DNA from 4 places in the Clostridium sp. MF28 genome. Region 1 is predicted to be linked to each of the others. Evidence: riboswitches for the same ligand, from Rfam matches in the RefSeq annotation. Region 1 holds a riboswitch; each other region holds the start of a gene.
The links. Region 1 has a riboswitch for cyclic di-GMP ahead of AXY43_RS20425 (sugar transferase). Riboswitches for the same ligand answer to the same signal wherever they lie in the genome.
Positions count from the first base shown of each region.

Region 1 (6,107 bases):
TGGATAAACTACCGAAATTATGTGATAGCTTACCGAAAGAAAAGTTATTCTGGTGCTCGGTTGCTAGAGAAAAGGGCTATGGATTTCTAAAAGTAAAAGTTGCATCCATTTTTGCATGCTCCTGAGGCAAAGCTCAGGACAAGCAACAATGGAACAACGTCTACTTAAGAAATCCTATAGCTCTTTTCTCAATGCAACACTACGCAAAAGAATAACTTTTCTTTCTAGTATAGATAATCACTTGAAATTTTTTCCTTATTTTTTGTATTTAAATAATGTTAATATCCTAGATGCAACATGACCTAAAAGCATGCCCCTTATTTCTAGTGTAGATATAAAATAAATTAAAATTCCATTAAAAAATAATAACTATAATGAAGTGGTAAGAAACTTATAGATCTTACTGCTTATTTTTGTTACATATATATCGAAACAAATAACCCCTCATGATGATTCGAAAAAATATCCCAAGAATTGTATCCCTAATTGTGCATTGTGAATTGAAGTAAGAATTGTGAACTGTGCATTGTGAATCGTGAATTGTAAATTGTGCATTGAAGAATGTGAATTTTATAAAAAAACATAACAAGTTTAATTACAAAATATAACTTATGGAAAAATTATTGTAAAATATTTTGTTTTTTTGTGTCTAATTTAAATACTAAGTATAATATAAGAAAAAATTATGATATAATGGTAAATAGTGATGTTATTAAATTTAATTAACTATTTAGGGGGAATATTTTTTTGAGAAGATTAATGAAATTAATGATGTGTGTAATTTTAGACTAAACCTTTACGACTGATTATTTGAAAAAATGATTTAAACCGAAAAAAATGGTACATGCATTTAAAAATAGAAATTATAGGGAGTTTGACAGATGAACGAAGAAAACATAAGAATTGAGGAGTCCATTAGGATCGAAGAAATAATAAATATATTATTAAAAAGATGGAAGATGATACTTTCAATAACTTTACTTGCAACATTAACGGCCGGAATTGTTAGTTTTTTTGTAATTGCACCAAAGTATGAAGCAAGCACAAAAGTATTTATAGGTAAAGAAAAGACAGATAGCAAGGATCAAAATTATAACAATAGTGATATTCAGATGTATCAACAATTATTAAAAACTTATGCAGAGGTTATAAAAACTAATGCCTTAGTTGAAAAAGCTATTAATGCTGAAGGTTTTGATTTAATTTCTAAGGATGTACTTAATGATTTGACTGTTACACCGGCAGCAAACACTCAAATTTTGGAGATAAAATACATAAGTAAGGATAGAAATCTAAGTAAAGAAGTATTAGATTCTATAACAAATCAGTTCATAAAGACATCTACAGAACTTATTCCAAACGGTAATGTAAAAATAGTAGAGCCAGCGGAGCTGCCTGAAAATCCAGCTAGCCCTAATAAGAAATTAAATATTGCTATTGCATTTTTACTTGGACTTATGGTAAGCGTTGGATTAGCGTTTTTATTAGAATTCTTAGATAATACCTTTAAGAGTAAGGATCAATTAGAGCAAATATTAGGAATTCCTGTTATTGGTGCAATTCCTGAAGATTTGGAATAGGAGGATAAAAGATGTTTTCAGCAAGAAAATTACATAAAGCAGTAGAAAATCAGGAATATAGGGGCTTCGTAGTTGAAAAAAAGCCAAAGTCAATAGTATCGGAAGCCTATAGAACATTAAGAACAAATATTCAGTATTCATCATTTGATAAGACAATTAAAACTATTGTAGTTACAAGTGCGGAAGCAGCAGAAGGAAAGTCTACCGTGTCAGGTAATCTTGCATTATCTTTTGCTCAAAATGAAAAAAGAGTTATAATAGTTGATTGTGATTTAAGAAAACCTTCAGTACATAAAAACTTTAAATTATCAAACTTAAGTGGATTATCTGAAGTTCTTATAGGAAAAGAAAATTTAGATAATGTAATACAAAGTCGTAATGAAAATCTTGATATATTAACATCTGGTAAGATTCCACCTAATCCATCAGAAATGTTATCTTCAACTGCAATGACTAATTTAATACAAAAATTAGGGGAGAAATACGATATAGTAATTTTAGATAGTGCTCCACTTCAAGCAGTTACAGATGCTCAAATTCTTTCTACAAAAGCCGATGGAACTATACTTGTTGTAAGAGCGCAAAGAACAAGTAGAGAATCAGTAATTGATGCAAAGAATTTATTAACTAAAGTTGGGGCTAATATATTAGGAACTGTACTTCATGCAGTAGAAAATACTAGGGGTAAATACTACTACTATTATGGAAGCAGTGAAGAAGGTAAGTAGATATCCAAATTTGAACTTAGATTTATATCATAACTTACCGAAATTATAAATATTTTGATTCCGAAAAACTATGAAAATATCGCTGAAGGTTCTAAGCAGCAGGTTGTATCCACTTTAGCATGCGCCGACTTTCCTAGGGAAGCTCGACTCATTACATTCGCTGAGGAAGTTCGAGAACCCAAAATAAAATTTTGGACTCTCACTTCACAAGCTAAAATCGAACAACCTACAGCTAAGAACCTTTAACAGCTCATTTTCAAATGTTTTCTCCACAAATATATTTACAATTTCTAGTAAAGACATGAATTTAAAGTTCTAGCAAATTTGCTTATCTAATAAGTCGGAGGTTTAAATTGGATATATAATTACAGTTTAGCTTCTAATGTAACACTTCCACAAAAGCAAGATTTTTATTTCTAGTATAGAATATATTCAGGCATAGATATGGTTTGGAATATGGATATCTACTTGAAGTGGATTATGAATAAAAATTATAATTTCTAGCGAATTTGTTTATCTAATAAGTCGAAGATTTAAATTGGATATCTATGAAAATTAGTTTTATGAGTATATTTACGGAAAGAAGAGGGAAGCTTTTACTGATTTTTTATTTTTAGAGGAGAGGGATTGTTATGATAGTTGATATTCATTCGCATATAATACCTGGGATTGATGATGGATCTAAGGATATGGAAATGACTTTGGAGATGCTTAGAAATGCGGAAAAAGATGGTGTTAAAGAAATTGTGGCTACTCCTCATTATTTACTTGAGTATGGAGAAGCTACAATTGATGAAGTTAAGAATTATGTGAAGGAAATTAATAATATTTTAGTGAAAGAGAACATAGATATAAAGGTATATAGTGGTCAGGAAGTTTATTATACTGAAAAGATAATAGAATACTATATACAAGGGAATATTGGGACTATAAATGATTCTAGATATATGCTGATTGAATTTCCGATGAGAAAGTTTGATGAAAGTATATTTGACACTCTTTATGAGCTTCAAGTAAGAAATATAGTACCAGTAATTGCACATCCAGAAAGATATATTCCTATTATACAAGATCCTAAGAATATTAATAAGTTTATTAATGAAGGTTATTTATTCCAAGTAAATGCTGGAAGTATAGATGGAAGATTTGGAGAAAAAGTTCAAAGGACAGCTAATGTGCTTCTAAATAATGGGATATATAACTTTATAGGGTCTGATGCTCATAATATTAATAGAAGAAATACTGGTCTTAGTACGGCTTTGGATTTAATAAATAAAAGCACAATCAAGGATGTATTTAAAGATAGTTCTGAAAAAATGCTAAATAATGGGGAGATAAAGTTTTCAGGAGAGAAAATTAAAGAAAAGAAATCGATATTTGGATTTTTTAAAAGATAAATTTATTGTTAAATGTCTAACAATGGGATAAATTTCATGAGATGGATTGTCGAATCAATATTAACAAATTATTAATTATGTGGTATAATCTGTGATAGAGAGACGTTGATCCATATGTTTATCTGGGCACTTTATATATGGTGAGTTATTAGTGCAACCGGCTTTGATTTATGTTAAGGTTGGTTGCTTTTTGTGAATAATAAGGGGAAAATTTGTTCGTTTGGTGATAATGAGCTTTAGGGGGAGTAGTATGCAGCAGTTAGAATTTAACAGTGAGGAAGTTTTGTTTAAAGAACAACTGGAAACGGAAGACAGCAGAATAGGATATTGTTTTTTAAAGAGAACTATGGATGTGTTTTGTTCATCTATTGGACTTATAATTTTAAGCCCAATATTTTTAGTTGTGGCCATTTTAATAAGATTAGAATCAGAAGGAAATTCTATCTTTTCGCAAGAGAGAGTCGGAAGAAATGGCAAAAAATTCAGGATGTATAAATTTAGATCTATGGTGGCCAATGCAGAAGAATTAAAGGACAAGCTAAGTGCTAAAAATGAAATGGCTGGACCAATGTTTAAAATGAAAGAAGATCCAAGGGTAACTAAAATAGGAAGATTCATAAGAAAAACAAGTATAGATGAATTGCCACAATTAGTTAATGTCTTAAAAGGTGAAATGAGTTTAGTTGGACCGAGGCCATCACTTCCAAAAGAAGTAGTGAAATTTGAAGATTGGATGATGGAAAGATTAACAGTTAAACCAGGACTAACTTGCTACTGGCAAGTGTCTGGAAGAAGTGATATTGGCTTTGAAGATTGGATGAGATTAGACGTTAAGTATGTTAGAGAGAGAAATACTCTAGTTGACATAAAGTTAGTTTTAAAAACATTCGGGGTGTTTTTTGGTGATGAACATGCGAGATAGATTCATTTGGGCAGAGTTTGATCTGTGACTCAATAAATATAGAGAAATATTGTCGTAATTTTAATAAAAAAGTTTCAGATATGGTAATGGCATCTAAATTTATATCGAGTTAGCAACTATTTAATGTCCATAGATTTTATAGAAAAAGAATTCGAAGGGTAGAGGATAATGGAGACTAAGAAAAAGAAGATTTTATATATTGTTGAAGCCATGGGCGGAGGTGTGTTTACATACATCGTTGATCTCGCTAATGAGCTAGTTAATGAGTATGATATGTACATTGCATACGCGGTACGTCCACAGACTCCATCAGATTATAAGGATAATTTCGATAAGAGAATCCATTTGATCGAGGTTAAGAATTTTGGTAGAGTAATTAATCCTGTGAAAGACATAAAAGCTCTTAGAGAAGTAAAAGCGATTGTCAAGAAGGTTAATCCAGATATTATTCATCTCCACAGCAGTAAAGCGGGGGTAATTGGAAGACTTGCTTTTAATGGTAAGAAAAATCCTTTGTTTTATACGCCTCATGGTTATAGTTTCTTGATGCAGAACTACAAATTTGCAAAGAGAATGATGTTTAAGATAATTGAAGCTGTATGTGCTAAAAGAAAATGCACGACCATCAGTTGCAGCGAGGGTGAGCATCAAGAGACTTTGAAACTTACCAAGCGTGCTACTTATGTAAACAACGCAGTCAATCTAAATGATTTGCAGAAGATGATTGATCAGGTGGAAGTGAAAGAACATCCTTATACAGTGTTTACGCTGGGGCGTATTTGCCATCAGAAGAATCCTGCGCTATTTAATAAGGTTGCGGAGGCTATGCCGGATGTAAAGTTTCTTTGGATTGGTGAGGGTGAACTAAGAGAAGAATTAAAAGCACCTAATATTGAAGTTACCGGGTGGACTGAGCGAGGAGAGGCGTTAAGAATGTCTATGAATGCAGATGCATTTATCCTGACTTCTTTGTGGGAAGGCTTGCCGATGAGTTTGCTTGAGTCCATGTATATGAAGAAGCCTTGTGTGATTAATAATGTGATCGGAAATAATGATGTTATCCACAATGGTGATAATGGTTATGTCAGTGATTCTGTTGAGGATTTTGTTAGGGGAATTAATGCGATAAGAGAAGGAAGAGCACAGGAATATGTAGAAAAGGCTTACAATGACATGTTTGAACTTTATGATATTAAGGCTCAAGCAAGATCATACATTGAAATTTACGAAAAAACAATTCTAGGAGGAGTATATGAGTATGAAGGGAAAAAGATGAGGTTTTTGGAGCGCTTGGTACAGAAAGATTCTTTATTGAGATAACACCACCTATCAATCCCACGCAGTCCTGAAGCCTATAACCAGAATGACATGCATGAAACGGGTATTCGTTAAAGATAATTGCTCCATGAGCGCAAAATGAGTTCTCTGAGTTTTGTATTCTCAAAAGTATTTCTATATTTCAAGAAGGCTTAGAGCATGG
Region 1 is NZ_CP014331.1:4,657,368-4,663,474, forward strand. Features, by position in the region: gene AXY43_RS20405 (ABC transporter ATP-binding protein) at 1-7, shown strand, start outside; gene AXY43_RS28550 (hypothetical protein) at 1-125, shown strand, start outside; gene AXY43_RS20410 (YveK family protein) at 882-1,580, shown strand; gene AXY43_RS20415 (CpsD/CapB family tyrosine-protein kinase) at 1,592-2,308, shown strand; gene AXY43_RS20420 (tyrosine-protein phosphatase) at 2,941-3,705, shown strand; cyclic di-GMP riboswitch class II at 3,795-3,877, shown strand; gene AXY43_RS20425 (sugar transferase) at 3,956-4,627, shown strand; gene AXY43_RS20430 (glycosyltransferase) at 4,796-5,947, shown strand.

Region 2 (6,107 bases), 3.0 Mb from region 1:
TGTAGAAAATCTAGAAGTTATACTGCCAGCCCTTCCTCATGGAATTGATATTCTAACAGGTGAAGCTTCTGAATGCAGTAGATAATATTGAATTTAGATTTATACGATAATCCACCGAAAGTAGAAACATTCTTATTTCGCAGGACTATGAAAATTTTGCTGAAAGTGATAACTTGCACAACAGTGTAATAGCAAAACTATGTTATAAAATAAAACACCCATGAAAATCCTAATTTCAGATTTTTGTGGGTGTTGTCATATTTTTTAAATTTTAAATTTAAATACCTCTTGTTTTAGTTTTTCCGAACTTGTTTTAGCTTTTAATGCCTCTTCCAATACATCATTAGATTGAGTAGTTATATTTCCGACTTTATTTGCTATATCTGAAACTCCCCTTGCACCTTCATTAGATGCATCTGCTACATTTTCTATGGTTTCTAGTATATTTTCTACAGAATAATAAAAGTTCTTTCGAAGTTATACCTAACTCAGAGGAAAATTCTTTATAATATAACGCATCATTATTATATTCATGACTTGCATTAACTAAAGTTTCGTAATCTTTTAATATTCTGTTTTCCATGAAACTAAGCATATTATTAGAATTATTAGTTAAATCTTCAACCGAAGATAATATAATTGACGTTGTATTTTGCATCTTATTTATAGTTTCATTAGATTGTTCTGCCAGCCTTCTTATTTCTTCTGCTACTACGCTAAATCCTTTGCCAGCTTCTCCAGCTCTTGCTGCCTCTATTGCTGCATTAAGTGCAAGTAAGTTAATTTGTGAAGTTATTTGAAGTATAGATTCCGATAATACATTTATTTTCTCCACAGCTTTAGCTTTTTCAACGGATTGCTTCAATTTAATACCTGTTTCTTTAAACACTTTTTCAGTTTCCTTTTGATTATTTTTTGAAGTTCCCATAATATTTTTAGCTTTTTCACTTACTTGATTTGATTTCTCTTCAATGTATTGTGATTTTTCAGCTATAGAATTAACTATAATTCCTATTTCCTTTGAAGTTCTTGACATCTCTTCTGCAGATACTGCACTCTCTTCTATACTCGCTGAAATTTCTTCTGTAATTGCTGAAACTTCTTCAACATCATTATTTAGATGCTTCACTTTATCATTTACTGTATCATTAACAGTATTCATATCTTTAGATACAATTGCTACATCGTTTATCAGAGCTTTTAAAGAATTCTGAACCTTATCTATTGATATAGCTATATCCTCAATCTCATCCTTTGTTCTTATATTTATATTACTAGTTAAATCACCATCACTCATTTTACCTAAAACACTTTGTATTTTTACAATATTATTACTTAATTTCTTAGAATATAAATAAATCATAACAAAAGCTAAAATACTCACAATAACTATTGTTAGAATTGTTGCATTTAGCAACGCACTTCTCATGCCTTCAAACATACTTGAGTCTACATCTACTCCAGCAATAGCTATAACCTTTCCTTCTGAATTTTTAATTGGTGCATAAGCAGAAATAAAAGTCCCATACTCATCTGTAAACGATTCATTTGTTACTACAACTTTATCATTAAAAGCTTCCTTCATGCCGCTATCCATAGTATAATCTTCTAAAAATTCAGATGCATCTACTGAAACATCAACTAAAAACTTAGCCTGTGTTCCTTGAACTCTTTCAAGTGTATAAAAATTCCTTGCAACGCTTTTTGATTTAGCCAAACTCATTGAATTTAATATATCTTGATATTCTACACTGTCATCTGATTGTTCTTTTATAAGCTTTTCAAGCTTGTCTCCATCAATAGAAACAGTTAAATCTGAAATACATTGAGTAACTGTTTGCCTAAGTTCCTTTTTAAATTTTTCAAACATAATCAGATTTACTGAAACTAAGATTATAGCTATAGATGATAAAATAACCAACATCATTCTTAATATTTTCTTCCCAAATTTACTCATACTCCACCCCTAAAAATATTGTTCTTTATATAATTTTTATAAATAATAAAGGCCAATTTAAACTAATCAAAAAAGAACTTATTAGTTTAAATTGGTCGACTGCACAGATAGCTCGAAATTCTTAAAATATCCACATAAAAAGAATTCTTCATAGCTCTCAATTACTATATTTCATTAATAATTGTCATTTTTTTAATATATATGTCATGTTATCATATAGATATTAAAAAATCAATAATTTAAATATATTGGTTAGCTGTCCAAATATTTAAATTTCCAAAAAATAGTTTAAACGTATTCTAAAGCTCATAATTTTTAACTGAACATCTTCAAAATACAAAAATAAACTAACGAAAATCCAAATTGTAGTTTCCATTGGTTTCATGATGGAGGCGAAATGCTACCTTTAAAATCCAACACTGAATTTAATCTCATTTTAATCCTCAATATATTACATATTAATGCCTTTGTTTATAAAATCAACTTATCTTTATTTCACTACAATAATCGCATTTCAATTTGAATTAGCCATTACTTATATCCTTGCATTTCATAACTTTTTTTATTTCTGCACTGGCATTGTATCTAATTTTATTTGGTCAGTTACAATCCTGTCTGTTATGGCACCCACTTTAAACATTCAGCATATAATAATAAATAACAAATGAAAAGAATCAAAGAAAAAAGGGAGTAGCAAAATGCATAAAGATTATAATTATTGTAATTGTGATAAGAACAATGAAAAAAAAGTTAAGGAATTCATTAATTCATTAGAGCATCAAGGTTGTATAGTTCAAGAAGGAGAATTAAAATATGTAGATATTTTAAAATATTGCAGCGAAGGTTTAGTCAATACTGCTTTGGGAAATAATGCAGGTGCTCCATATGCTCTTGCTCTAGTCCCACCTTCTCCTAATCAAGAGTCTTCTATAGAATTTATAGAAGAAGGAGTTCCCTACAAATTACGTCCTGATGAGGCTATTGTTTTAATCGGAAAAACACCACCTAAAGCATATTACTACAGTTTCAGAAGTTTTCTTTTCTTTGCCAAAAACAAAATAGGAAAAGATTATAGTGATAATACTACTGTAGGTAATAATCAAACCGGAAAATACCATATAATATTTGGCAGCCTAGGTGATACTATTAATAACTATAATATTAACACTGAAAATACACCTGATGGAACACTAGGATATCCCTATGATAGTTCTACAATTATTATTACAACTGCTGACCAATATATTAACCACCAAGTGCGGAAGGCTTTAATTAATTCTGGATTTAGTTCCGATATCATGAATAATGATAATATACCAGAGGGTCTTGTCAACTTAGGACTTGAAAGAGGTAAGGATACCTTTGCAATACTCATGAGAGCATCAATATGGGAAAATAGAGACATTGGACAAGAGTATTTAGATAATTTGGACAAATACTGGCATGTACTTCGAATTACACCTAAAAAGCCAATTAAAAACAACCATTCTTGGCCAGTACCTACACTTAAAATCCGTGAAACATGCAAAACAGAATTTAATCTACTACCACATGCTAGAGATGATTTAAATTATTTAAGGTATAAGATTCTTGAAAAATATTATAGTAATGACTATGAAGCTATAGATCTTAAAACTAATATTTGGGTTATGGAAAGCTTTGAAGGAATTCTAATGGATGTGAATGTACTAGGCGAAAGTAGAGATGCCTTGTACCTCCGAACAAACAATTTCGAATTAACATCTGATGATGATTTTGTAATCACCTACGGAGTTAATCACACCCAAACTGGAAAAGCAGTTTACTATAATTCTAGTTTCTATGGTGCTAAAAAACTTAACGGTGTTAGTGTTATTTACTCGCCTGATTGTGAAGGATCAGCAAATGAATTTTTTCCTAAAGATTGCGAAGTATCAAATAATTATTATGTGTATAAAATGGCCAGAAAAGGTTGTGGCGATTGTGTAGCTATTATCCCTTATAGTACAGGAAATCCAAAAGGGGCATGCTACGGAGTTAATAACTATCAAGAAGCATTTATAGCCTTTAGACTATATTTAAATCAAGAAACATTAGTTGGTCCAGCACCTTATGATGTCATTTGGGATCAGGCTATTTTATTTAAGAAAAAGAATCAATATTAAACAGTAATATAAAAGTTAGAAATGTATATTAATTTGCATTTCTAATTTTTTAGTTGAACTGCCTCCGATTTCGTGCAAAATGGAGGGCAATTTTAATTTACTCTTAATCATTTCATCAATTTATATATATAATTTTTCAATGTAATTCTAATACACGCTTTAATCGTTCGATATTTTGACACAAAATTTACTATATACTATTTCCTCACTTTATTTAAAGTAAAATGATTTAAGAAAAATATGTTTACAATTTCCAATATTTATTATAATATATATTAAACATATAGTTTTAGTCGGATATTATTACATAAGGGGGCATTAGTATGTTTATAGTTACTATAATTACATCAGTATTAATAACCTTAATACTAGTCGCAATAATTTTTAAATCAAATACTCAAAAATTATATACAATAAGTAATCATTTAGAAAAGATATCTAAAGGTGATTTAACAAAAACATTAACTTTAAACAGAATGGGGATTTTTAAAAAGTTTTCTTTAAATATAAATACATTTATCTTATATATAAGAAAATTTATAAATGAAACCGCAACACTTAATGATAAGTTAATAGATTATTGCAAAGATTTAGGAAAATATTCAAAAGAGGTTGAATTCGCTGCCAATAATACGACAACGGTAATAAATCAAATATCTACTGTTGTTGAAAATCAAACCAATGATATAGTACAAGCCAAGAATTTTATCGCAGAAATCGTTGAAGAAAATAAATCTATAATAAATAACGGAAGTTCAATTGAAGATATGTCTTATTACATGACACTTGAAATAAATAAAACAAATGAAATTTATGATCAACTGATACAAAAACTTAATAATTCTGCACTTTCTAATGAAAATTTAGCACATAAAACTAAATTACTATACGACAAAGTGTATACAATTCAAAGTATTTCAGATGCAGTAAACAGTATTAGTGAAAATACAACTTTGTTAGCGCTAAACGCATCCATTGAGCAGCACGAGCAGGAGAACAAGGAAAAGGATTTGCAGTTGTGGCAACCGAAATACAAAAACTTGCTAAAATATCCTCTGAACAATCAAAGGATATAAAAAATATAATAAGTGACATAAATAACATAATAAAAGATATATCCGAATCAATGGCTACTGAGGTAAAAGTAATAAATGATAATATTGAATTTTCAAGTATAACAAAAGATAAATTGAAAACTATTAAAGATAAAAATGAAGCTACGCTAATTTCAGTAAAAAATATAAATAAAATAATTGATATTCAAGGAAACAAGATAGATAAAATAGGTAGATTCATTGATGATATCGAAATTGTTTCCACTGCTATATCAGATTCTACAAAAAAAGTTGCTGCTGCTTCCGAAGAGCAATTAAACTCTATAATCAATATTTCCACTTCTGCATCCGCTTTAGCTGATATGAATAGCAATTTAAAAGGACATATTGATTCCTTTGCAAAAGATTATACTATAGATGATAAAACAAACCAGTATATAAATAATGGATTAGAAATTCTCATAAACTTATCTAAAAATGATATTTTACTGGATATGGACTATAATAGTGCTACAAAAATACTAAAAGAAAAGATAGCTGAGTATCCATATTTTGATCTTTTTGCTTTAATGCAAAAAGATGGTTTAAGAAAAGCTATAACTTTAGATTATACTGAAAATGAAGTTTACGTAAACTTTTCTCATAGGCCATACTTTAAAGAAGCAATTGAAGGAAATTTTTTCAAATCAGAGCCTTATATTTCTGTAGATACAAATAATTATTGTATCGCAATATCTGTACCTGTTCTAAATTCTCAAAAGCAAATTGTAGGAATATTAATGGGAGACCTAATACTCGGCTAAGGTTCTTTAAAAATCATTTATCCCCTAACTTAATTTTCACATTTATTTTCATTAATTCAATGTCATCTTAAAATAAATTGTAATATTTAAATTTATACTCTTATCATTCCCACTATTAATTTTATCTTTTGACACTTAAAATAACCCA
Region 2 is NZ_CP014331.1:1,632,872-1,638,978, forward strand. Features, by position in the region: gene AXY43_RS07315 (MogA/MoaB family molybdenum cofactor biosynthesis protein) at 1-85, shown strand, start outside; gene AXY43_RS07320 (methyl-accepting chemotaxis protein) at 407-1,957, opposite strand; cyclic di-GMP riboswitch class II at 2,042-2,125, opposite strand; gene AXY43_RS07325 (hypothetical protein) at 2,656-4,101, shown strand; gene AXY43_RS07330 (methyl-accepting chemotaxis protein) at 4,425-5,177, shown strand; gene AXY43_RS07335 (methyl-accepting chemotaxis protein) at 5,120-5,959, shown strand.
Region 2: it holds a riboswitch for cyclic di-GMP, as region 1 does, so the genes downstream of both, AXY43_RS07320 (methyl-accepting chemotaxis protein) here and AXY43_RS20425 (sugar transferase) in region 1, are expected to answer to the same signal.

Region 3 (6,107 bases), 630 kb from region 1:
GACCGCTAATATATTATTATCTTCTTTTAATTTAACTATCTTGTTTGATAATTCTTCATCTAGTGCACTCATTTCATAGAAGTTTACATCACTATATTTATCCATTAAACTCTTACTTATATATTTAGCCATTCCCTCACCAGTTAGACATAATGAAATTATTGCTTTTGGTTTATCTGATACACTTTCCATAAAATATCTATGACCAATCCTATCCTTCATTAAAGAAAAGTATATTTCATCAAGATTCCCTTCTCCTATTGAAATCTTTCTAGCTGCTTCTAATGCGATTATAAGGTCTACCCTATCCATTGTTCTTGATTTTATTCCAGTTCTTTTATTAACTATATCTCCTATATTATTTAATGAACCCATATCTACTAAGAAGAGCACGCCTTTTCCCTGATCTATTATTTTTGATAGTTCAACTACCTTGTTATATATATTGATTGGATTCTCATCTAAAGGCATATCTATTGCTACAGGAAATCTTATTCCTAAAAGTTCCTTAACTACATTAGTTATAGCCGTAGCTATTTTTCCATGAGAAATTATCATTAATCCAACTTTATCTCTTTTATTTTCAGATTTTAGTACTGCTTTTATATACAGTCCTATAAATATAATTTCATCATTAGGTATTTCTATGTCTTTTATTTTTTCAACTCCCATAGCAAATCTTTTAGCTACTTCATATTCATAAGTTGTATCGCTTATAATTTTATCTACATTTATTATCTTTTGTTTTAACCTTATCCTTTTAATGCTTTCCTCTACATGGATAGCTAAGTATTTAAATACATTTTTATTTATTTCTAATGATGGATTCTCTTTAATTAGTTCTTCCATAAAAGTTTCTATAAAATCTAATAAATCTTCACTTACAAAGCTTCTTAAATCATTCATAGAAAATGATTTTTCATAATTAAAAGTAGTTTCTATATTTGTAAAACTATTTTGTATAAATGCCCAGAGAATACTTTCAATATCTGCTTCTTGTATATCTATCTTCTTAAGTTCGTAATATTTTCTTTCAATCTGCCTATATATATCCTCTGGAAACGCGCTTTCACTAACTTCTGTTGATTCTTCTCTTAATTGATTTTCCAACATAAATGGAATAAATATAGAATCCTTTACATATTTTCGTATCTCTGCTCTATTAATATCCTGAAATTTTATATCTTGAAACGAGTCATTTATCTTTAATATTTGATTCATATCTATTATCAATGATTCTTTATTTATATCTTCCTTATTTATGAACGTCATAAAAGCTCTTGCGCATAAAACCTGAATCATATTCTGCAATTGACCAATATTAGCACTAAACTTTTTTAGAGCGAGTATTTCTACTACTTTTTTATCAACAAAAATTTTAGCATCTATTCTATTACACTCTGCTTGAAATTCATTATAGATGATATCAATCTTCTCTCTTATTGATCTTTCATGCAGAGAAGGAATTTTTATTACCATTGGTATCCTTCTTCTAAATGTTAATAGTAAATTAGCTTCTACATTTTCAGTGGTTGCTCCAATCAACATTAAATTAACTTTTCTTTCTGAATTGGCTTCACCCAATCTTCTAAATTTTCCTCTGTCCATAATAGAGAAGAGTATTTCTTGACCTTTTGGAGGTAACCTATGAATCTCGTCTAAAAAAAGTACTCCTCCATTCGCTTCTTCTACTAATCCAGATGCATCTGAATCTGCGCCTGTAAATGCACCTTTTTTATGTCCAAATAAGAGTGATAATAATAATTGTGGATTGTCACCATAATCAGCACAATTGAATACAACAAACGAAGCGTTTTCTTTTATAACCTTCTTTTTCTTTGCAAATTCATACATGCATTCAGAAAATTTACTCTTACCAACTCCACTTTCTCCAACTATTAATGTTGTAAGTCCTCTAGGTGGATATAAAATTGCTGATTTAGCTTGTTCTATAGAATTTTTCAAACTTCCATTACTTCCAATTAAGCAATCAAAAGGATCTGTTACTTCCTCTTTTTCAACTTTAACTTTATTAACTTCAAAATTATCTTTTTCTAATATTTCTTCAACAATTCTTCTTGAAACATCAAATCCTTCAGCCAATAGTTCTCTAGTAAGCTCAGATACTGCAATGTCTTTATTTTTTTTCAATATAGTTGATGTTGCCACCTTTAAATATGGATATCGCCTTTGCCTAGAGTTTGCTATGTTTAATTCTTTTCTTAAATTGGTTATTGATTCTCTAGCTACACCCAAGAATTTAGCCATTTGAACATCAGTCAGTGGATTTTTTTTATTTTCGGTATTAATGATGTTTATAAGTTTGTTTTCTAAATCCATAATAATATCTCCTCTCGCAAATTAAATATAGCAACTTCCATGCCATACTTAATTCTTTTTTGTAATTTTATCCTAAGCATTGTATTTACTAGCATTTATTAAACCCTTTACATTTTAATCAAATATACATTTTGTATAGTAAGTAATTAACAAAATGTATATTTAGAATTAATGATATAGAAGTTATTATAATTTTACTATAATATCACTTAACTATATAATTTTGATCTAATGTTAACTTGAAAATTGAATTTTATAGTATATAATTGGTATTATAATTTAGTTGCATAGGGGGTATTCAATTTGAAAACATTTACTACCGAATCTATAATTAATCACTCTTGTAAGAAAATATTTAATACTTTTGTAAAATCTGCAAAGGCAAACTTTCCTGACTTTAAAGAAAAAAGAGCTGTTGGAACCTATTCTAAGCAAAAGAAGAATAAAAGATTTAGGGTTGAAATAACTGCATTTGAAAGAGATAAAATCTACGAAATAACTGCTAGAAATAGAAGAGAATCCTTTATAACTAGATATCAACTTATTCCTATTTCTGAAAATGAGACTAAACTCATTTTTACTGAGATAGAAAGTGATAGAAACATATTTGGAAAAATAAATTCTGCATTAACTTCTTTACTTTTAGGTAAACGTCAACCTGATGAATTTAATACTTTTATAAAGAACTTAGAAAAATCATTAGCTTCCTAATCAACATATTTTAATCTTTCATATAGAAAGCATTGTCATTAATAAATTGTTTCTAATAAAAACTACTTTAACTTTTAATGACAATGCTTTTTATAATTCATATATTCTCCACTTTTATACTAAGTGAATTAGGAATAAAAAAACTTTATTAAGCTGCAGTATCTATTTACAAATTATCAGTGTGCCTAAAATACACATAAAAATAAGATAGGACTAGTTTTATCACATAGCCTATCTCGAAAACTTGTTGATATTGTAATATCTATTTTATATATTTATTTACTAATCTAATCTCCAGTTTTTACTTAGAAATTGCTTTTCTATACATTATAGATATAAATTTATTTCCGCTTTTATTTATTCATGTATTTGAATTATTATATTTCTTCTATTGCCAACAGTCTAGGGTTACTCCCCTCTTGTATTTTAATATATACTTTTGCCATCTTCATTTGTAAATCTTTTATTACTGTTTTTACTCTACATATAAAATAATAATCTTCAATTCCATTTGTAATTACTGCAACCGGATTGAACTTCCATCCCTTTATGCCATCTAGTGCTTTTCTAAGCATTTGTTTGTCTTCTATTGTAATTTTATCTTTAATTTTTAATTCTTCAATTTCTCTTAACATAAATATCAAACTCCCTTCCTATGAATATACTATTATTTTTTCTTGTCAGTTCTTTGTCAAACATCTTAATCATTTCTTAATATATTGTTAAAAAAAAATAACTAATAAATTAATAGTATTAAACGATATAAATCTGTCCCAATAAACTCAAAATATTAGGCAGCATGTGAGCTAATTTAACCGAAAAAAACTAGTATGCTCTATACTAGTTTTTTCAAATCTTTTGCATTACATAATAAAAAATCACACTCTTATTTATAAACAATGTGATACGTTAGCGTGATATTTACCTTAAATATGTACATTGGGAAATCAGTTTTCCAAAACTCTTCTGACTGATTGTATTAATCTTTCATTTCTAAATGGTTTAACAATGAAATCTTTGGCTCCAGTTTTTATGGCTTTAATAACAATATCGCCTTGTCCCATTGCAGAACATATAATCACCTTCGCATTAGGATTAATCTCCATAATTGATGATAGTGCACTAATTCCATCCATTACAGGCATTGTAATATCCATTAGTATTAAATCAGGATTTAATTGCTTATATTTTTCAATCAACACTTCTCCATTTTCTGCCTCATCAACTACTTGATATCCTTCTTTTTCTAAGGAATTCTTTAAAGTAACTCTCATAAATCTAGCATCATCACAAATTAAAATTTTGTCATTCATTTCATTTTCCTCCTATTCATTTCAAATAGGCAAAGACTTGCAACTGGCTGCCATCCTTTCAAAAGGAAAAGGCCCTCTAGCTTTGCGTCACAGTTTTTCAACTGCTTTGCCAATTTAATATTAAATTTAACATTAAATATATCGTACTTTTAAATAAAAACTTTATTTTGCTTATCTAACGTTTATTGTTAATGTAGTATTGTTAAACTTCCATAGATTATTATCCTAATTAGCATTTATCTACTTTTTATACAATTATTATCGTTACATTTCACTAAGTTTTAAACTTTTCATAATAATTCTTTTTCTTAATATACTCAGCAATAAGCTATATTTTTCACTCCTTAATTGAAGTGCGAAGAATTATCTATTACTATTTAGAATTATTTGATGTTAGCCTTCATATAATTAAAAGAAACCTCTTGAATGTTATTTGTTTCTCATTTAGTTACTCTCCATTCATAATCTTTTTTTATTTTAACCTATTCACTAGCCCCTTCACTTTAGGGGCTATTTTATTTTAAGATAAAGTAATACTTATCTATATCAAAATATGTAAAAAACTAAATCCTCTAACTATATGAATCTACAGTCAGAGGATTTTTAATTAATTATATTCAGAAAAGTCCCTTTAGTACTTAATAAAGCATACTTTCATAACCACTATCTGAATTCTAAATCCACCATTCCACTCATCTTCGCTTAGGCTAAAAAGTTATGTTTAATTTAACTTATCTGTTTATTCATAGAAATTTCTAGTAAACTTTTTCGTCTAATTCCAAGCCATAAGGCAATTCCTATGAGACATGAGAGTCCTTCTGTAGCTGTCATAGCCCAAATAACACCATTAACAGCAAATAGCAAGTTTCCTACAATCAGAATAGGTACAAATAAAACACCCCTCACCGCGGCCATAATATTTGATTTCACACCATCACCTTGAGCTTGAAAAATTCCAGTAAAAAATTCACATAGGGCAGCAAAAACAGTTGAGGAAAGTTGAGCTATAAGGGTTATTTGACCAATGGCAATAACATTAGGATCAATACTGAAGATGCCAATAATCTGTAACCTGAGTGCAAATAGAACTGCTCCTAAAGTTAATGTTAAACCAAGCATATACAATATAGTTTTCTTAACAATTTCCATGAGACGCTTTTGGTTATTTGCAGAGTAAGCAAATGCAATTAGTGGTACAACTCCCATTGCAAAGCCCATACCAATACAATCTACAATTTGGACAACTCTTTGTGCGATTCCAAATCCCGCCACAACACTATCTCCATAAATCATAGAATAATTATTGAATAGCAGGCTTATGATAACAAAAAATCCACTCATTAATAAAGCTGAAACTCCAACCTTAAAAATCTCACCATAAATTTCTTTACTTGGTTTAAAGTCCTTAATTGACAAGCTCTGAACAGTACTCTTCTTTTGCAAATAATATATAAAATACAAAACGGAAACTATATTACCACAAACAGAGGCTAGTGCTGATCCCATAACATTCATATTTAGAACGAAAATGAAAAAGGGATTAAGTATTATATTAATAATAATACCTGCTATGGTACCAGTCATAGAAATAGTGGATGCACCCTCTGCACGTACAGCTGCGTCAAGCGCCATATTAACAATGATAATTGGAGCTCCAATAACAAGTACCATAACAAAATTTCTTGTATATTGTAACGTTTCGCCACTTGCTCCTAAAAGCGGCAAAATAGAGGATAAAAAAGG
Region 3 is NZ_CP014331.1:4,026,956-4,033,062, reverse strand. Features, by position in the region: gene AXY43_RS17775 (sigma 54-interacting transcriptional regulator) at 1-2,340, opposite strand, end outside; gene AXY43_RS17770 (DUF3284 domain-containing protein) at 2,644-3,051, shown strand; gene AXY43_RS17765 (hypothetical protein) at 3,429-3,686, opposite strand; gene AXY43_RS17760 (response regulator) at 3,999-4,364, opposite strand; cyclic di-GMP riboswitch class I at 4,400-4,485, opposite strand; gene AXY43_RS17755 (MATE family efflux transporter) at 5,091-6,107, opposite strand, start outside.
Region 3: it holds a riboswitch for cyclic di-GMP, as region 1 does, so the genes downstream of both, AXY43_RS17760 (response regulator) here and AXY43_RS20425 (sugar transferase) in region 1, are expected to answer to the same signal.

Region 4 (6,107 bases), 1.2 Mb from region 1:
TTTTTATTGTTGAATTAAAACAGTTTATGTCGTATAATGTTAATGTAAATATACAATTTACTTATATTGAAATTTTTCCTAGAGTTTTGATATAGTATTTTCTTTTTTTACCAATTAGAGTAAGGGAGTGTCGCAAAATGATTAAATTTTAATCAGGAGCGATGCTCCTTTTCGGTTTAAGCCAGCAAATCTCCAAATATTTGAAATACAATATTAATTATTTAAAGAATTCTGATTTTTAAGCACACTAAAATAAGCCTAGTTAATTTATTCCATAATTAGGCAGTAGGTTTCAATTCATGAAGATGATTCTGAGTTTTTTCATTTTGTATTTTTGAATGTAATTTGTTAATATTGTAACCAAAACAAAGCAAAATAAATTCAGTTTGAACGCTATTTTTTCCACGTGTTAAAAATCTATTGAATTCATAATCACTTTTTAGAACTTCAAATGCTCCTTCGACCTGAATAGATCTATTCATTCTTAATTTAGTTCCAAATTCAGTTGTAATATTTTTATAGGATATTTCACGCTTTTCCACAAAAGTTTTTGAAACCTGCATTTTTCTATTTCCTTTTGCTTTTGTGCATTTTACTTTGTAATCGCAATTATCACAGTTTTCGCATTCATACACAGTTACTTCTGATTTGTATCCACTTGCGGATTTTCTATAAATAATAGAGGTAGGTATTAATTTTCTATTGTTATGACAAATATAAAAATCCGATTCAGCATCATATTTCATATTTTCGCGCTTACTTATATCATTTTTAAAACTTCTTTTTTTCCACTTCTCATAAGTTTGTGGTTTTATATAAGGAGTTTGCTTATTTGATTCTAAGAATAAATAGTTTTCTTCGCTTTCATAACCTGAGTCTGCAATTATATTAAGATATTTACGACCAATTTTTTCTTTCATATTATTAAGCATAGGTATTAATGTTGCTATATCATTTCTATCATCAAATATTCCGACGCCGGTTACGTATTCACTTTCAACTGCGATTTGCACATTATATGCAGGTTTTAATTGACTATTTCTCATATGATCATCTTTCATATGCATGAAAGTTGCGTCTGGATCAGTTTTAGAATAACTATTTCTTTTTGAAAATATTTTTTTACTCAAATTATATTTTTCTTCTCTCTCTTTATATTCAGATAGTTGCTCTGTCCACTTTTGAATTTTGGTTTTTCTTTTACCAATTCCATGAACAAACTCTATGTTTCTTTTCTTTTTTTCATATTCAAGCCATTGAAGAATTTTATCAATATCATCTATTAATGTTTCTTTCTGAACAGTAAATTTTTTTAATTCTCCAAGGTTAATATTTTCTAAAAGAACAAGAATTTTATCAAACATTTTTTCTTCATTTTTTAAAATAGTTTTTTTCCAAACAAATGTATAACGATTAGCATTCGCTTCGATTTTAGTACCATCAATAAATGCATTTTCAAATAGTATTTCATTTTGATTTGCTAAATAATTAACTTGTTGATAAAATAAATCTTCAATTACCTCATTTGAAATATAGTCTTTACGAAATCTACTGATTGTAGCATGATCCGGTGCCTTATAACATTGAAGTAACCACTTAAAATTTATATCTCTTTTGCATGCTTTTTCGATTTTCCTGCTTGAATAAATATTTTGAGAATAAGCATATGATATTATTTTGAACATAATTTTAGGTTCCACTGCCGGTTTTCTTCCAACGGAAGAGTACGCCTTATACAACTTCGTGTAATCTAATCCCTCCAATACATGGCTTAGCAAGCGGACTGAATCATCTGATGGTATTAAATTTTCTAGATTTAATGGTAATATAAGTTGAAAATTATCATTAATCTCAGTATAATCTTTATTGTGTAATTTGGTTTTTAGCATAAGTAAATTATACAATGAATGTGAGTTCTTCGGAATTCACATTTTTTATATCTAAAAAAATGAGCCGCTACAAAACTAACTATGTTAGTTTTGCAACAGCCCCTTATTTTTTTAACTCACAACATCATCTGCCCATTTTATAGCATCTATATAGGCTTCTGCAAGCTTATTATCATTAACCCCTATTTCCTTAGTATAAAACTCAACATTTTCCCACTGACCCTTTTCATAGTTAATAGCCAATTTCAATATTTTATTCAAGTAATTATCTTTTTCAATTAGTCCTTCCTTTATTTCATCATCTATATATAATTCTTTTAAGATCACTTCAATTGAACAATTTAAAATTGCGTCCATAACTGAAAATAATCCTACCATATAAGCTGAATAAACATTATTTTTATACTCACTCATATTACATATTAATTCACATAACTTCGCTCTCTGCAATGAGACTTTTATAAGTTCATCTGTGTTATTTTCCTTTAGATCATTTAGCAGAACTACATATAACCATTTTATAATCTCTTTTCTTCCCAAAAGTGCAATAGCATATTTTATAGATCTTACTTCATTCTTTAGGCAGTATGCAGACGAATTTATCAATTTGATTATTTTATATGATAAACCTAAATCCTTTATTATTAGTTCCTCTAATTTATTAAAATCAAAATCGTCTTTATTAATTAACTTTAAAATTTTTATTGCTGTATCTTTGTTAGTCGGAATGTTTTTTCTGGAAAGCACTATTGGTTTACTAAAATAATATCCTTGAAAGTATGAATATCCTAGTTTCAAAGCCTCATCATATTCTTCTTTGTTCTCTACTTTTTCAGCTAAAAACTTTATTTTATTATTTATTTTTTTTAGTTCAAATACTTTCTTTCTTTCTCCCCCTGTAGTGATTTTAAAATCTATCTTTATAATATCAGCTATTTCTATTAATTTAATATATTTAGTATGGAATACAAAATCATCTAATGCTAATATAAATCCTCTTTTCTTAAGTCTTTTACACGCATCCACAATTTCATCATTTGGTTCTATATTTTCTAAAATTTCTATCACAACATATTCTTTAGGAAGTATGGTTGCTATTTCTTTCTTTATCAATTCTTCAGTAAAATTTATAAATGCCTTCTTGTTATCAGTAATATCTTTGAAGTCAAATGTATAAAATGTATTAGCTATAACCTTTAAAGTTGCTTCATCCCCATTAGTATTGTTATAGAAATTATTTTGTCCATTTCTAAATAGAAGTTCATATGCAACAACTTCATTTTTCCTGTTAAATATAGGCTGTCTAGCTACAAAAATATCCATAACAGTCTCATCCCCTTCATTAATACTTATATACCTCTTAATTTAACCCTTACTGTAGCTGTAGTATAATTGTAATTCATAAAAATTGAAATCTTCTCTCAATGAGCTTACTTACGTAATGCTTAAACTTAAGATATATAAGTTCTTATTTATATATAAATCAAGTAAATTTTTTCACATAAAAAACCAATTAAAACTAACTAATAAAATAATTAATTAATCTTAATTGGTCGGTTGCACAACTAGCTCCAAACCCTTAAAGTGCCCACTTAGAAAGAATTCTTCATAGCTTCCAATTGTAATATAATACATTAATATGTACTCATTTCATATATATGAAATATTATCATCAATCTATAATAAAATCAACAAATAATATCATTAAGAATACTAAATTAGAGATTTTTAAGGAAATTTTAAGATTATTTCCTCTTTTTATAGAGACATTATTTTTATTTTAAAAATAACTTTTCTTAAATATCGTCTAAAATTATAAACAAAAAAAGATTAGTTACATCTATATTTCCTTGTAACTAATCTTCTTAATATATAATATGTTAAATGCTATCTACTTAAATATTCATCTATTGCTGCAGCAGCTTTCTTTCCTGCTCCCATTGCTAAAATAACAGTTGCAGCACCAGTAACTGCATCTCCACCAGCATAAACACCTTCTTTAGTTGTTAATCCATCTTCACTAGCAACTAAACAAGATCTACCATTGATTTCTAAACCTTTAGTAGTTGATGAAATTAATGGATTTGGTGAAGTTCCAAGTGACATTATTACTGTATCTACGTCTAACACAAACTCTGAATTTTCCTTAACTACAGGTTTTCTTCTTCCTGAAGCATCTGGTTCTCCAAGTTCCATTTTAACGCATTTCATTCCTTTAACCCATCCATTTTCATCTGTTAAGATTTCTGTTGGATTAGTTAAAACATCAAATATTACTCCTTCTTCTTTAGCGTGATGTACTTCTTCTGCTCTTGCTGGAAGCTCTGATTCACCTCTTCTATATACTATATGAGCTTCTGCACCAAGTCTTAAAGCAGTTCTTGCTGCATCCATAGCAACATTTCCTCCGCCAACTATAGCAACTTTTTTACCTGCTTTAACTGGAGTATCATATTCTTCTTTAAAAGCTTTCATTAAGTTTACTCTTGTTAAAAACTCATTAGCTGAAAATACACCATTTGCATTTTCTCCTGGTATTCCCATAAACTTTGGAAGACCTGCTCCTGATCCAATGAATACAGCTTCAAAATTTTCATCTTCAATTAATTGATCTATAGTTATTGTTCTTCCCACAATTACATTAGTTTCAATTGTTACTCCAAGCTTCTTTATGTTTTCAATTTCTGCTTTAACAACATCATCCTTTGGTAATCTAAATTCAGGTATTCCATAAACTAGAACTCCACCCGCTTCATGTAGTGCTTCAAATATAGTTACATCATAACCTTTTTTAGCTAGGTCTCCTGCACAAGTAAGACCAGCAGGGCCACTTCCAATTACCGCAACTTTCTTCCCTTTAGAAGGTTCTGTTTGTGATAAATCTACTTTATTTTTTCTTGACCAGTCTGCGGTAAACATTTCTAATTTACCTATAGCTACAGCTTCACCTTTAATTCCTAGTACACAGTTACCTTCACATTGATTTTCTTGTGGACATACTCTTCCACAAACCGCTGGAAGTGCACTATATTTTGCTATTTCTTTAGCAGCACTTTCAAAATCTCCAGTTTTAGCCTTTGATATAAATCCTGGAATATTGATTGATACTGGACATCCCTCAACACATTTAGGATTCTTACAATTTAAACATCTATTTGCTTCTTTTATAGCATCATCTTCATTATATCCTAAACAAACTTCCTTAAAGTTTTTTGCTCTTACTTCTGGAGCTTGTTCAGTAACAGGTGTTCTTTTCATTCTATCGTTCATCTCTATTACTTATCCTCCTTACATCCACAACCACCATGGTTATGAGTGTTTCCTTCTTCATGTTTTAATAATTCTCTTCCTTCTTCTGTTTTATACATAGCTTGTCTTCTCATTGATTCATCGTAATCTACTAAATGTCCATCAAATTCTGGTCCATCAACACATGCAAATTTAACCTTTCCTCCAACAGTAACTCTACAAGCACCACACATTCCAGTACCATCAACCATTATAGGATTTAAACTTACTACAGTTGGAATATTTAATTCTTTAGTTAACATTGAAGTAAATTTCATCATTATCATTGGTCCAATGATAACAGCTTGGTCATATTTCTTACCCTGATTATTAACTAATTCCTTAAGCATATCTGAACCAGTTCCTTTAAAACCGTACGAACCATCATCTGTTGTTACGTAAAGATTTCCAGCAACTGCCTTTAATTCTTCTTCATATATTAATAAATCTTTATTTCTGCTTCCTAAAATAACATCTACAGCTATCCCATGTTCGTGCATCCACTTAACTTGAGGATAAACTGGAGCTGCTCCTACGCCTCCTGCAATAAAGATAATATTTTTCTTTTTCAATTCTTCTAGATCTTCATGAATAAATTCACTTGGTACACCTAATGGACCTACAAAATCAGAAACATAATCTCCAACATTAAATGCTGCTAACTGCTTAGTTCCTTTTCCTATAGCTGCAAAAACTATAGCCACTGTACCTTTTTCCGCATTATAATCTGCAATTGTTAAAGGTATTCTTTCTCCTTTTTCATCATTTTTTATAATTATAAATTGACCTGGTTTTGCTGATTTAGCAACTCTAGGCGCTTCTATATCCATCAAGAATATGTTATTGGTAAGTTCTCTTTTGTTAACAATTTTGTACACTCTTAGTACCCCCTACGCTTATAAATTCTATTGATAATTTCAAATTAAACTT
Region 4 is NZ_CP014331.1:5,900,934-5,907,040, reverse strand. Features, by position in the region: gene AXY43_RS26045 (IS1182 family transposase) at 279-1,889, opposite strand; gene AXY43_RS26040 (EAL and HDOD domain-containing protein) at 2,001-3,212, opposite strand; cyclic di-GMP riboswitch class II at 3,432-3,515, opposite strand; gene gltA (NADPH-dependent glutamate synthase) at 3,777-5,165, opposite strand; gene AXY43_RS26030 (sulfide/dihydroorotate dehydrogenase-like FAD/NAD-binding protein) at 5,165-6,055, opposite strand.
Region 4: it holds a riboswitch for cyclic di-GMP, as region 1 does, so the genes downstream of both, AXY43_RS26040 (EAL and HDOD domain-containing protein) here and AXY43_RS20425 (sugar transferase) in region 1, are expected to answer to the same signal.